DNA from 2 places in the Paraburkholderia strydomiana genome. Region 2 is predicted to be linked to the other one. Evidence: riboswitches for the same ligand, from Rfam matches in the RefSeq annotation. Region 2 holds a riboswitch; the other holds the start of a gene.
What was found. A riboswitch is a leader RNA that binds a small molecule or an ion and turns the genes downstream of it on or off. The one in region 2 is predicted to bind thiamine pyrophosphate.

Region 1: linked by a shared signal. The riboswitch ahead of J2W46_RS29265 (FAD-dependent oxidoreductase) and the one ahead of thiC (phosphomethylpyrimidine synthase ThiC) in region 2 are both predicted to bind thiamine pyrophosphate.

The regions. Positions count from the first base shown of each region.
Region 1 is NZ_JAVDVL010000015.1:59,992-64,403, reverse strand. Features, by position in the region: gene thiE (thiamine phosphate synthase) at 1-460, opposite strand, end outside; gene J2W46_RS29275 (thiazole synthase) at 457-1,272, opposite strand; gene thiS (sulfur carrier protein ThiS) at 1,307-1,504, opposite strand; gene J2W46_RS29265 (FAD-dependent oxidoreductase) at 1,576-2,706, opposite strand; TPP riboswitch at 2,925-3,048, opposite strand; gene J2W46_RS29260 (ABC transporter ATP-binding protein/permease) at 3,430-4,412, shown strand, end outside.
Region 2 is NZ_JAVDVL010000007.1:276,460-280,871, reverse strand. Features, by position in the region: gene thiC (phosphomethylpyrimidine synthase ThiC) at 1-1,678, opposite strand, end outside; TPP riboswitch at 1,770-1,888, opposite strand; gene J2W46_RS20735 (GreA/GreB family elongation factor) at 2,129-2,548, opposite strand; gene J2W46_RS20730 (DUF1223 domain-containing protein) at 3,106-3,960, shown strand; gene J2W46_RS20725 (cytochrome b/b6 domain-containing protein) at 3,987-4,412, shown strand, end outside.

The DNA.
Region 1 (4,412 bases), on a different contig from region 2:
GAGGGAAAGTGGCCAGATCGCAGGGGAAAGCGTCGCCGGCCGCGTTGGTCCGGGTTTCGTCGCCGTCGCGCCACGCGAGCGCCAGCACCAACGCGTCGTGCGGATCGAAACCGCAATCGAGAAATGCGGCCAGCGCGGGAATCCAGTCTTCCGCGAGATGCCCTTCGAGGCGATATTTCTCGCCGCCCAGGTGCAGCGTGACCTTGTTCTCGGCCGCTTCGACCACCGCCGCGCCCTTTACCAGCCAGTGCGCCATCTGCTCGCCGTGCCGCGCGGCATCGGTGAGTACGATCAGATCGCCGCCGTTCGGCTCGTCCGGCGCGGTCAGACAGATGCGCCACGGCGCGTGGGTAGGCGGCCAGTCGCCAAGGCGCGCGCGGATGCGCTCGGTCGCCTCGGTGAGTTCGTCGGCGGGCGGCCAGAACAGGTCGCGGTCTTTCAGAGCCAATGTTTGCGTCATGCAGCGCTCCCGTCCTGATGCCAGAACGGCATGCCGACCACCGGCGTGCTCGCGTGGGCGCTCTCGCGCTCGGCCATCGGTCCCGCGAGAAACGCCTGGCGGCCCGCTTCGACGCCCAGCGCGAAAGCGCGCGCCATCGCGTCCGGATGCGTGGCCTGCGACACGGCCGTGTTCAGCAGCACCCCGTCGAAGCCCCATTCCATCACCTGCGCCGCATGCGACGGCACGCCAAGTCCGGCGTCGACAATGAGCGGCACGTCCGGCAACCGCTCGCGCAGCACGCGCAAGCCGTACGGATTGATGACACCCTTGCCGGTGCCGATCGGCGCGCCCCACGGCATCAGCGCTTCGCAACCGGCATCCAGCAGACGGCGGCCGATCACGAGGTCTTCGGTGCAATACGGCAGCACCTTGAAGCCGTCTTTGACGAGCTTCGCGGCCGCTTCGATCAGGCCGACGGGATCGGGTTGCAACGTGTAGTCGTCGCCGATCAGTTCGAGCTTGATCCACTCGGTTTCGAAAATTTCACGCGCCATGTGCGCGGTCGCCACGGCCTCGCCGACGGTCAGGCACCCTGCCGTATTGGGCAATAGCGGCACGCGATGGCGCTTGAGCAGGTCGAAGAAGCCGGCTTCAGCGCCGCCTTCGTTCATCTGCCGGCGCAGCGCGACCGTCACCATGCCGGGTCGGGCGGCGTCAATGGAATCCGACAGCGATTGCAGCGACGGGTAACGCGACGTGCCAAGCAGCACGCGGCTCGCGAAGGGTTGGCCGTACAGCGTGAGCGCGTCGGCGGCCTGTGGGGTAGTCATTTGCATGTCTGGTCTCCTGCAATGCGTGACGGCGTTAGCCGCCGGCCACGGGTTGCACGACATCGAGCTTGTCGCCCGGTTGCAACGCGCGCGCCGCATGCTGCGCGCGTGCGACGAAATCGCCGTTGAGCGCGACGGCGAACGGCGGCCGCGCGCCGTAAGCAGCGAGCGCATCGGCGACAGTCGCGCCTTCTGGCAGCGACAGCGGCTTCTGGTTGATGTGAATGTCCATGATGTTCGAATACGGTTCAGTCGATGGCTAAAGCACAAGCGTGCTGACGGCACTGCGGCACGGTTCGGCGCTCATGCCGGCTCCCGCGCACAATCGTGCTGGAAAAGCTCGCTCCAGCGCGCGCCGCGCTGCCAGTCCGCGAACGCGTCGGCGTTGCCGATGCGCCCGTCCAGCAGCGCCGTCGCGAAGCGCACGGCTTCGTCGGCGACTTCGGGCACGATCATGTAGCCGTGCCGGTAAAGTCCGTTCACCCGCAGCGTCTGCGCGCCGTCCCACAGCAATGCCGGCCGATGATCGGGCAAAGTCGGGCGGCACTGCGAATTCAACTCCAGAATGCGCGCCTCGCCAAAGCCCGGATGCACGGAAAACGCAGCGCTCAAAAGCTCCAGCGCGGAACGCACGCTGACGGGCGACATGTCCTCGCCTTCCACCTCGGTTGCGCCGATCACGTAGAGATCGTCCTGCTTCGGTGCAATGTAGAGCGGATAACGCGGATGCAGCAGCCGCACCGGGCGCGTCAGGTTAATGCCTGGCGCATGCACGCGTGCGACTTCACCGCGAATGCCGCGCAGTGTCGGCAGCACGGGTTTGGCGCCGAGGCCGCGGCAGTCGATCGTGACGCGCGCAGGCGGCAGCGCGCTGTCGCTAACAGGTGTATTCCAGTGAGTCTCAACGCCGCGTTGCGCAAGCCCTGCCGCAAGCGCGCGAAGCACCTGGCGGTTATCGAGCTGGCCCTCGCGCGGCAGGAGCCACCCCTGACTGAAGCGCCCCGCCAGCGCCGGCTCGGCCGCGCCGAGCTGGGCGCCGGCAAGCGTGACAAAGCCGCCGTCCAGCAATTCGGCCGGCGCGTTCGAGCGCACGCGTCGTTCGAACAACGGCGCCTCGGTGCGATCCGCGTGATGCCAGACGACGAGCGTGCCATTGCGCTGAAAGAACACCGGTTCGGGCAGTTCGGCCAGCACTTGCGGCCACGTATCGAGCGAGGTCGCGCCCAATCGAGTGATCAGAAGTTCGGCACTCGCGGCTTCGGCGAGCGGCGCCAGCATCGCTGCGGCGACCCACGCGGCGGCTTGCGAACCGGCTGCGTCGCCGCGCTCATAAAGCGCGACGCGATGCCCTTGCCCGGCGAGCCGCCACGCGACGAGACGCCCGCACAGGCCGCCGCCGAGCACCGCGAAATCGGGTTGTGCAGCGCGGCTCATCGTGCGCACTCCGATCCAATGCAACGCGCAATGGCAACGCAGTGCATGCCGCCGGCGACGTGACAAGGAGCAAGAAACATAACTGAAGAATAGGCGGTCATCGAGTCCTTTCCGTACGGCCAAAAAGAAGCGCGTACCCAGGACGAAACCGGCGGGCAAGGCCGGCCAGGCAATAGCGTGCTTCAATGAAGAACGCCGCCCGGCGGGGAATGGAAGACTGGTTGCTTCCGGAAACTTCCCGCGCCGGTATTACCCGGATCGGGTGCAAAGGGTCTCTCTCAGCCTCGCTGCCGCAGCGTGAAAATCACGCCGCTCAAGTGCGAAGCACCCCTGTTTCGTCGAAGGTCATTAGACCATAAAAGGCGCGGCGCTCGCAAACGAGCGGCGCGCGGCATCGAACGCGCCTTGATCCGGCACCGCCTTGGGCGTCACCCATATCGGCGGCGCGGCGCTCTGGCACAATGCCAGCAGAGATGGCGCAGCGAATGCGGCATGACGCGGGGACTGGCGGCGCAAAGTCGCGGCGACGCAGGCGAAACACCCGCAGCGCGATCACCGCAAAACTCGCGCCGATCATTAATTTTCGCTTAAGGGCTTCGCGCCAGAATCGGCAATCGCACCGGTGGTGCTTGCCGGGTGTCGCCACCGGCACACGCACAAATATTCGCAATGGGCCGGCCTGCGTGGGTCGGCCCGAATGGAACAGCACTCCTCAGGACGCTCATGACAACGAATACATCCGCCAGCCCCGCGCTGCCGCCAGACGAGAAAGTCTCCGCCTGGAGCCTGATCAAGCCCTACTGGGTGTCGGAAGAACGCAAGACGGCGTGGGCGTTGCTTCTCGCGATCATCGTGATGAATCTGCTGGTCGTGTGGATCAACGTCCGGCTCAACCGCTGGAGCGCCGACTTCTACAACGCGCTGCAAACCAAGAATGTGCGCGACTTCCCACATTTGCTGATGGTGTTTTCGGGCCTCGCGTTCGGCTACATCATTCTCGCGGTCTACGGGCGTTACATGCGGCAGATGCTCGGGTTCCGCTGGCGTCAGTGGCTCACCACGCGCTATCTGAACGAGTGGCTGCACGACAGCGCGTTCTACCGGATCGAGCGCGACCGCCTCGCCGACAACCCAGACCAGCGGATCAGCGACGACCTTCAGTCGTTCGCCACCACCACGCTGTCGCTCACGCTCGATCTGCTGTCCACGGTCGTCACGCTGGTGTCGTTCATCACGATCCTGTGGTCGCTCGCCGGCGCGCTGACCATCACGCTCGGCGGCGTTCCGCTGCACATCCCCGGCTATATGGTCTGGGCGGCCGCGCTTTACGCGGTGGTCGGATCGCTCGTGATCCAGAAAGTCGGCCACCCGCTCGTGCCGATCAACTATCAGGCACAGAAAGTCGAGGCGGATTTCCGTTTCGGCCTGATCCGTCTGCGCGAAAACGCGGAGCAGATCGCGTTCTACAACGGCATGGACACTGAGAAGAAAAACGCGCATTCGCTGTTCGGCCGGATTCGCGACAACTGGTGGCAGGTCATGAAGTACACGAAGCGATTGACCTTCGTGCTGAGCTTCTATGGCCAGATCGCAATTATTTTCCCGCTCGTCGTGGCTGCGCCGCGTTACTTCGCGGGCGCCTTCACATTCGGCGTGCTGATGCAGATTTCGAGCGCGTTCGGCACCGTCAGCGATTCGTTCTCGTG
Region 2 (4,412 bases):
CTTCCCAACGGAATTCGAAGCGCGCCTTGCTCAATGCATTGTCACGCACCTGCGCGCCCGGATGGCCCTTCGCCAGATCCGCGGCGTGCGCGGCGAGCTTGTACGTGATGATGCCGGTCTTCACGTCGTCCTTGTTCGGCAAGCCCAGGTGTTCCTTCGGCGTCACGTAGCAGAGCATGGCGGTGCCGAACCAGCCGATCATTGCCGCGCCGATGCCCGACGTGATGTGATCGTAACCGGGAGCGATGTCGGTGGTGAGCGGCCCGAGCGTGTAGAACGGCGCTTCGTCACACCATTCGAGTTGCAGGTCCATGTTCTCCTTGATCAACTGCATCGGCACGTGGCCGGGGCCTTCGATCATCGTCTGCACGTCGTGCTTCCATGCGATCTGCGTAAGCTCGCCGAGCGTCTTCAATTCGCCGAGTTGCGCTTCGTCGTTCGCGTCGTAAATCGAGCCGGGACGCAGGCCGTCGCCGAGCGAGAAGGCCACGTCATACGCCTTCATGATTTCGCAGATGTCTTCGAAATGCTCGTACAGGAAGCTTTCCTTGTGATGCGCGAGGCACCACTTCGCCATGATCGAGCCGCCGCGCGACACGATACCGGTCATGCGCTTGGCGGTGAGCGGCACATACTGCAAACGCACGCCGGCATGAATCGTGAAGTAATCGACGCCTTGTTCGGCCTGTTCGATCAGCGTATCGCGGAAGATCTCCCACGTCAGGTCCTCGGCCTTGCCGTTGACCTTTTCGAGCGCCTGATAGATCGGCACCGTGCCGATCGGCACCGGCGAATTGCGGATGATCCACTCGCGCGTTTCGTGAATGTGTTTGCCGGTCGACAGATCCATCACCGTGTCGCCGCCCCAGCGGATCGCCCACGTCATCTTGTCGACTTCCTCGCCGATCGAAGATGTCACCGCCGAGTTGCCGATGTTCGCGTTCACCTTCACGAGGAAGTTGCGGCCGATGATCATCGGCTCGCTTTCCGGGTGATTGATGTTGTTCGGGATGATCGCGCGGCCGCGCGCAACTTCGTCGCGCACGAATTCCGGCGTGATTTCGGTGAGGCCGTTCGGACCAAAAGCGCTCGCACCGAACGCCTGGCCCGGATGCTGACGGCCCATCATCGCGGCGAGCTTTTCGCCGTTCGGACCGCTCGTCTTCAGCGTCTCGAGATATTCCGCGCGGCGCTGGTTCTCGCGAATCGCGATGTACTCCATTTCCGGCGTAATGATGCCTTTGCGCGCGTAGTGCATCTGCGACACGTTCTTGCCGGGCATCGCACGGCGCGGCGTGCGGTGCAGGCCTTGAAAGCGCAATTCGGCAGTCGCGGGATCGGCGGCGCGCTCGCGGCCGTAGTCGCTCGTGAGGCCGGAGAGCGGTTCCGTGTCGCCGCGTTCTTCGATCCAGCGCTGACGCAGCGCGGGCAGGCCGGCGCGGATGTCGATCTTCGCTTCGGGATCGGAGTAGGGACCCGACGTATCGTAGACGTACACGGGCGGATTCTTTTCGCCGCCGAAGCTGTCTGGCGTGTCGGATTGCGTGATTTCGCGCATCGGCACATGGATGTCGGGGCGCGAGCCGGTCACGTAGACCTTGCGGGAGTTCGGCAGCGGCGCGACGGCGGCTTCGTCGACGTGGGCGTCGGCGGAAAGAAACTTCGGGTTGGCGTTCATGCGTGTTCTCCGTCAAAGCAATGTGGGCCGCTAAGCAGGAGACGAGACGGAAGTAGTCGGAATTCGCGAGAGATGAGGCACAAGGGCTGGAGTGCGAAATCCGTACGCTTCCCTGCGCTGGCATTATCCAGATCAGGTTCAAAGGGTATTTCTCACCCACGTGGCACGGACCTCCAACTCCCGTGCATCGCAGGACCCCCGCGTTAGCAGCGCACACGATACACCGGGCGGGCGCCGCTTGGCAACCCGTCTGCAATGCTGTGTGCGATCGGTATGGGCGTCTTGCGTGAGGCGCAGCGCCCTTGTGGGCCGAGGCTATCTGCGGGAGCGAAAGCGCAAGACGCCGCATCGCGTTGCAGCCCGCCGATCCGCTATTTGCGCACTATCCTTGTATTGACGGGCGCGCCGCGTATGACGCGCTGCAGCACTAATGCCGCGCGGCCTGTTTGCCTACAGCGTGAAATCGTCCGAGGCTTCGGGCTGGTACAGGATCTTTTCCAGCTTCAGCACCTTTTCGGCACCGCTTGGCGGCACGAAGCGAATCTGCTCGCCGCGTTTCGCGCCGAGAAGCGCAAGGCCGACTGGCGAGAACACATTCAGGCGGCCATGCGCGAAGTCGGCGTCGGGGGGATAGACGACGGTCCAGGTCATGTGCTCACCGCTGCTTTCGTCGACGAGCGTCGCCTGCGAGTTCATCGTGACCACGTTGGCCGGAATCTCGCGCGAATCGACGATAACCGCGCGCTCCAGTACGTCGTCGAGCATGTCGTGCAAACGTGCGTCCGCGCCGGGTGCAGCGGCGTGCTTCTCAAGACGGGCGACGTCGAGTTCGGTGAGGTAACACTGCTTGGTCCTTCTGGTCGTTTTCACGGCGGCTACTCCAATTCGATCTGCAATATGGCTGCAATCTGTGTGAGGAAACATCATGCGGATGTGATCGGCCCGGCGCCCCGAAAGTCCCCTTGGGGACGACGCGGCTTCAGGCAAGGAAGCGAGCTGCGTCAGGTGGGGCGCCGGGCGGCGAGAAGCGGAAGCGTTTCTGGCGGAAGCGTTCGCGACGGCTCGTCGGCGGAATGCGGCGCGAACTGCACGCGCGCGCATCCACTTGCGCGGCGGGGGCGCAAGCGGGTGTGGGCGCGTGAAGTCGGAGAACGCATTGAAGGGCCGGCAGTTGTCGAGTGAAGATGAGCGACGCGCCGCTTGTAGCTGACGATGACTGTGGTGACAGCAAGCGGCGCAGTGATTAAGGGCATGTTAGCACGGCGTCTTTCAACGACCTTCGCGAACATTTCGCCGCTGTAAGTCGGGCCGCGCCAAACGGTGATGCGATGAACACGCGTGCAAACGTCAGGCAAAAAAATTTGCGGGGGGCTGTCATAACCTGCTGCGCGCATCGACAAACGTGCAGATCCCGATAGGAGCAGGTCATGCAATCAATCGTCATGCGCCGCGCACGCCGACCGTTCGTTCGAGCCGTCGCAGTTCTCAGTGCAATAGCAATGTTGTCCGCGAGCGGTCTGGCAAATGCAGCCGGCGCGATGTGCAGCGCGCGCAGTCCAGCGCATCGCGTTGCACTCGTCGAGTTGTACAGCAGCGAAGGGTGCAATAGCTGTCCGCCCGCCGACCAGTGGCTCAGCCAATGGAAGCACAGCGGTTCAACGCAAAGCATCGTGCCTCTGGCGCTGCACGTCGACTACTGGAACAGCCTCGGTTGGACGGATCGCTTCTCGCAGCACCGCTTCACCGAACGTCAGCAGACGCTCACCGATCTTGCGGGCGGTCACACCATCTACACGCCTGAAGTTTTCGTGGCGGGGCGGGAGTTGCGAAGCTGGTCGCAACGCGACAGTTTCGAAGGTCGCGTCGGCAAGCTCGTGGCTGAGCCGGCACGAGCGAATGTCGCCCTCGAATTGAAGCCGCAGACGGGCGGCGCATTCAACGTCGCAGCGCGCTTTGACAGCAAGACTGCCGATACCGCCGGGCCGCTCGATGCCTACGTCGCGGTGTACGAAAACTCGCTGAGCTCGCAGGTCGGCGCCGGCGAAAACCGCGGCGCGACATTGCATCACGAACGAGTGGTGCGGCAATGGATCGGGCCGGTGCCGCTCGTCGGCGGCAATGCGCAGATCAGTCGCGACATTCGTTTCGACGATGCCGATACCAATGCCGATACGAACAAGAACGCGAACGCGTCGGCCGACAGATTCGGCGTAGTCGCTTTTGTCCAGAACGCAGCAACCGGCGACGTGCTGCAGGTGGCCGAACTGGCCGCCTGCCATTGAGCTCGCGTCAATCAACGGAGATTCCCATGGCAACGCCTCATGTTGTTCGCGACAGCGCACCGCCTGCCGCGCCCTCCAGCGGCGTGATACATCCGGTATGGGTGCGCATCACGCATTGGCTCAACGCACTCGCGGCGATCGTCATGATGCTGTCGGGATGGCGCATTTACGACGCGTCGCCGGTCTTTCCCGCGTTTCGTTTTCCGACGGAAATCACGCTCGGCGGTTGGCTCGGCGGCGCATTGCAATGGCATTTCGCAGCGATGTGGCTGCTGGTTTTCAACGGCCTCGCGTATCTCGCGCTGAACCTTGCGACCGGACGTTTCTTCCGCAAGTTTTTGCCGGTCTCGCCGCGCGCGGTGTTGCACGATTTCATCGCCGCGTTGACCGGCAAGCTGTCGCACGCGGACTTGCGGGTCTACAACGCGGTGCAGAAATTCGCCTACCTGTTC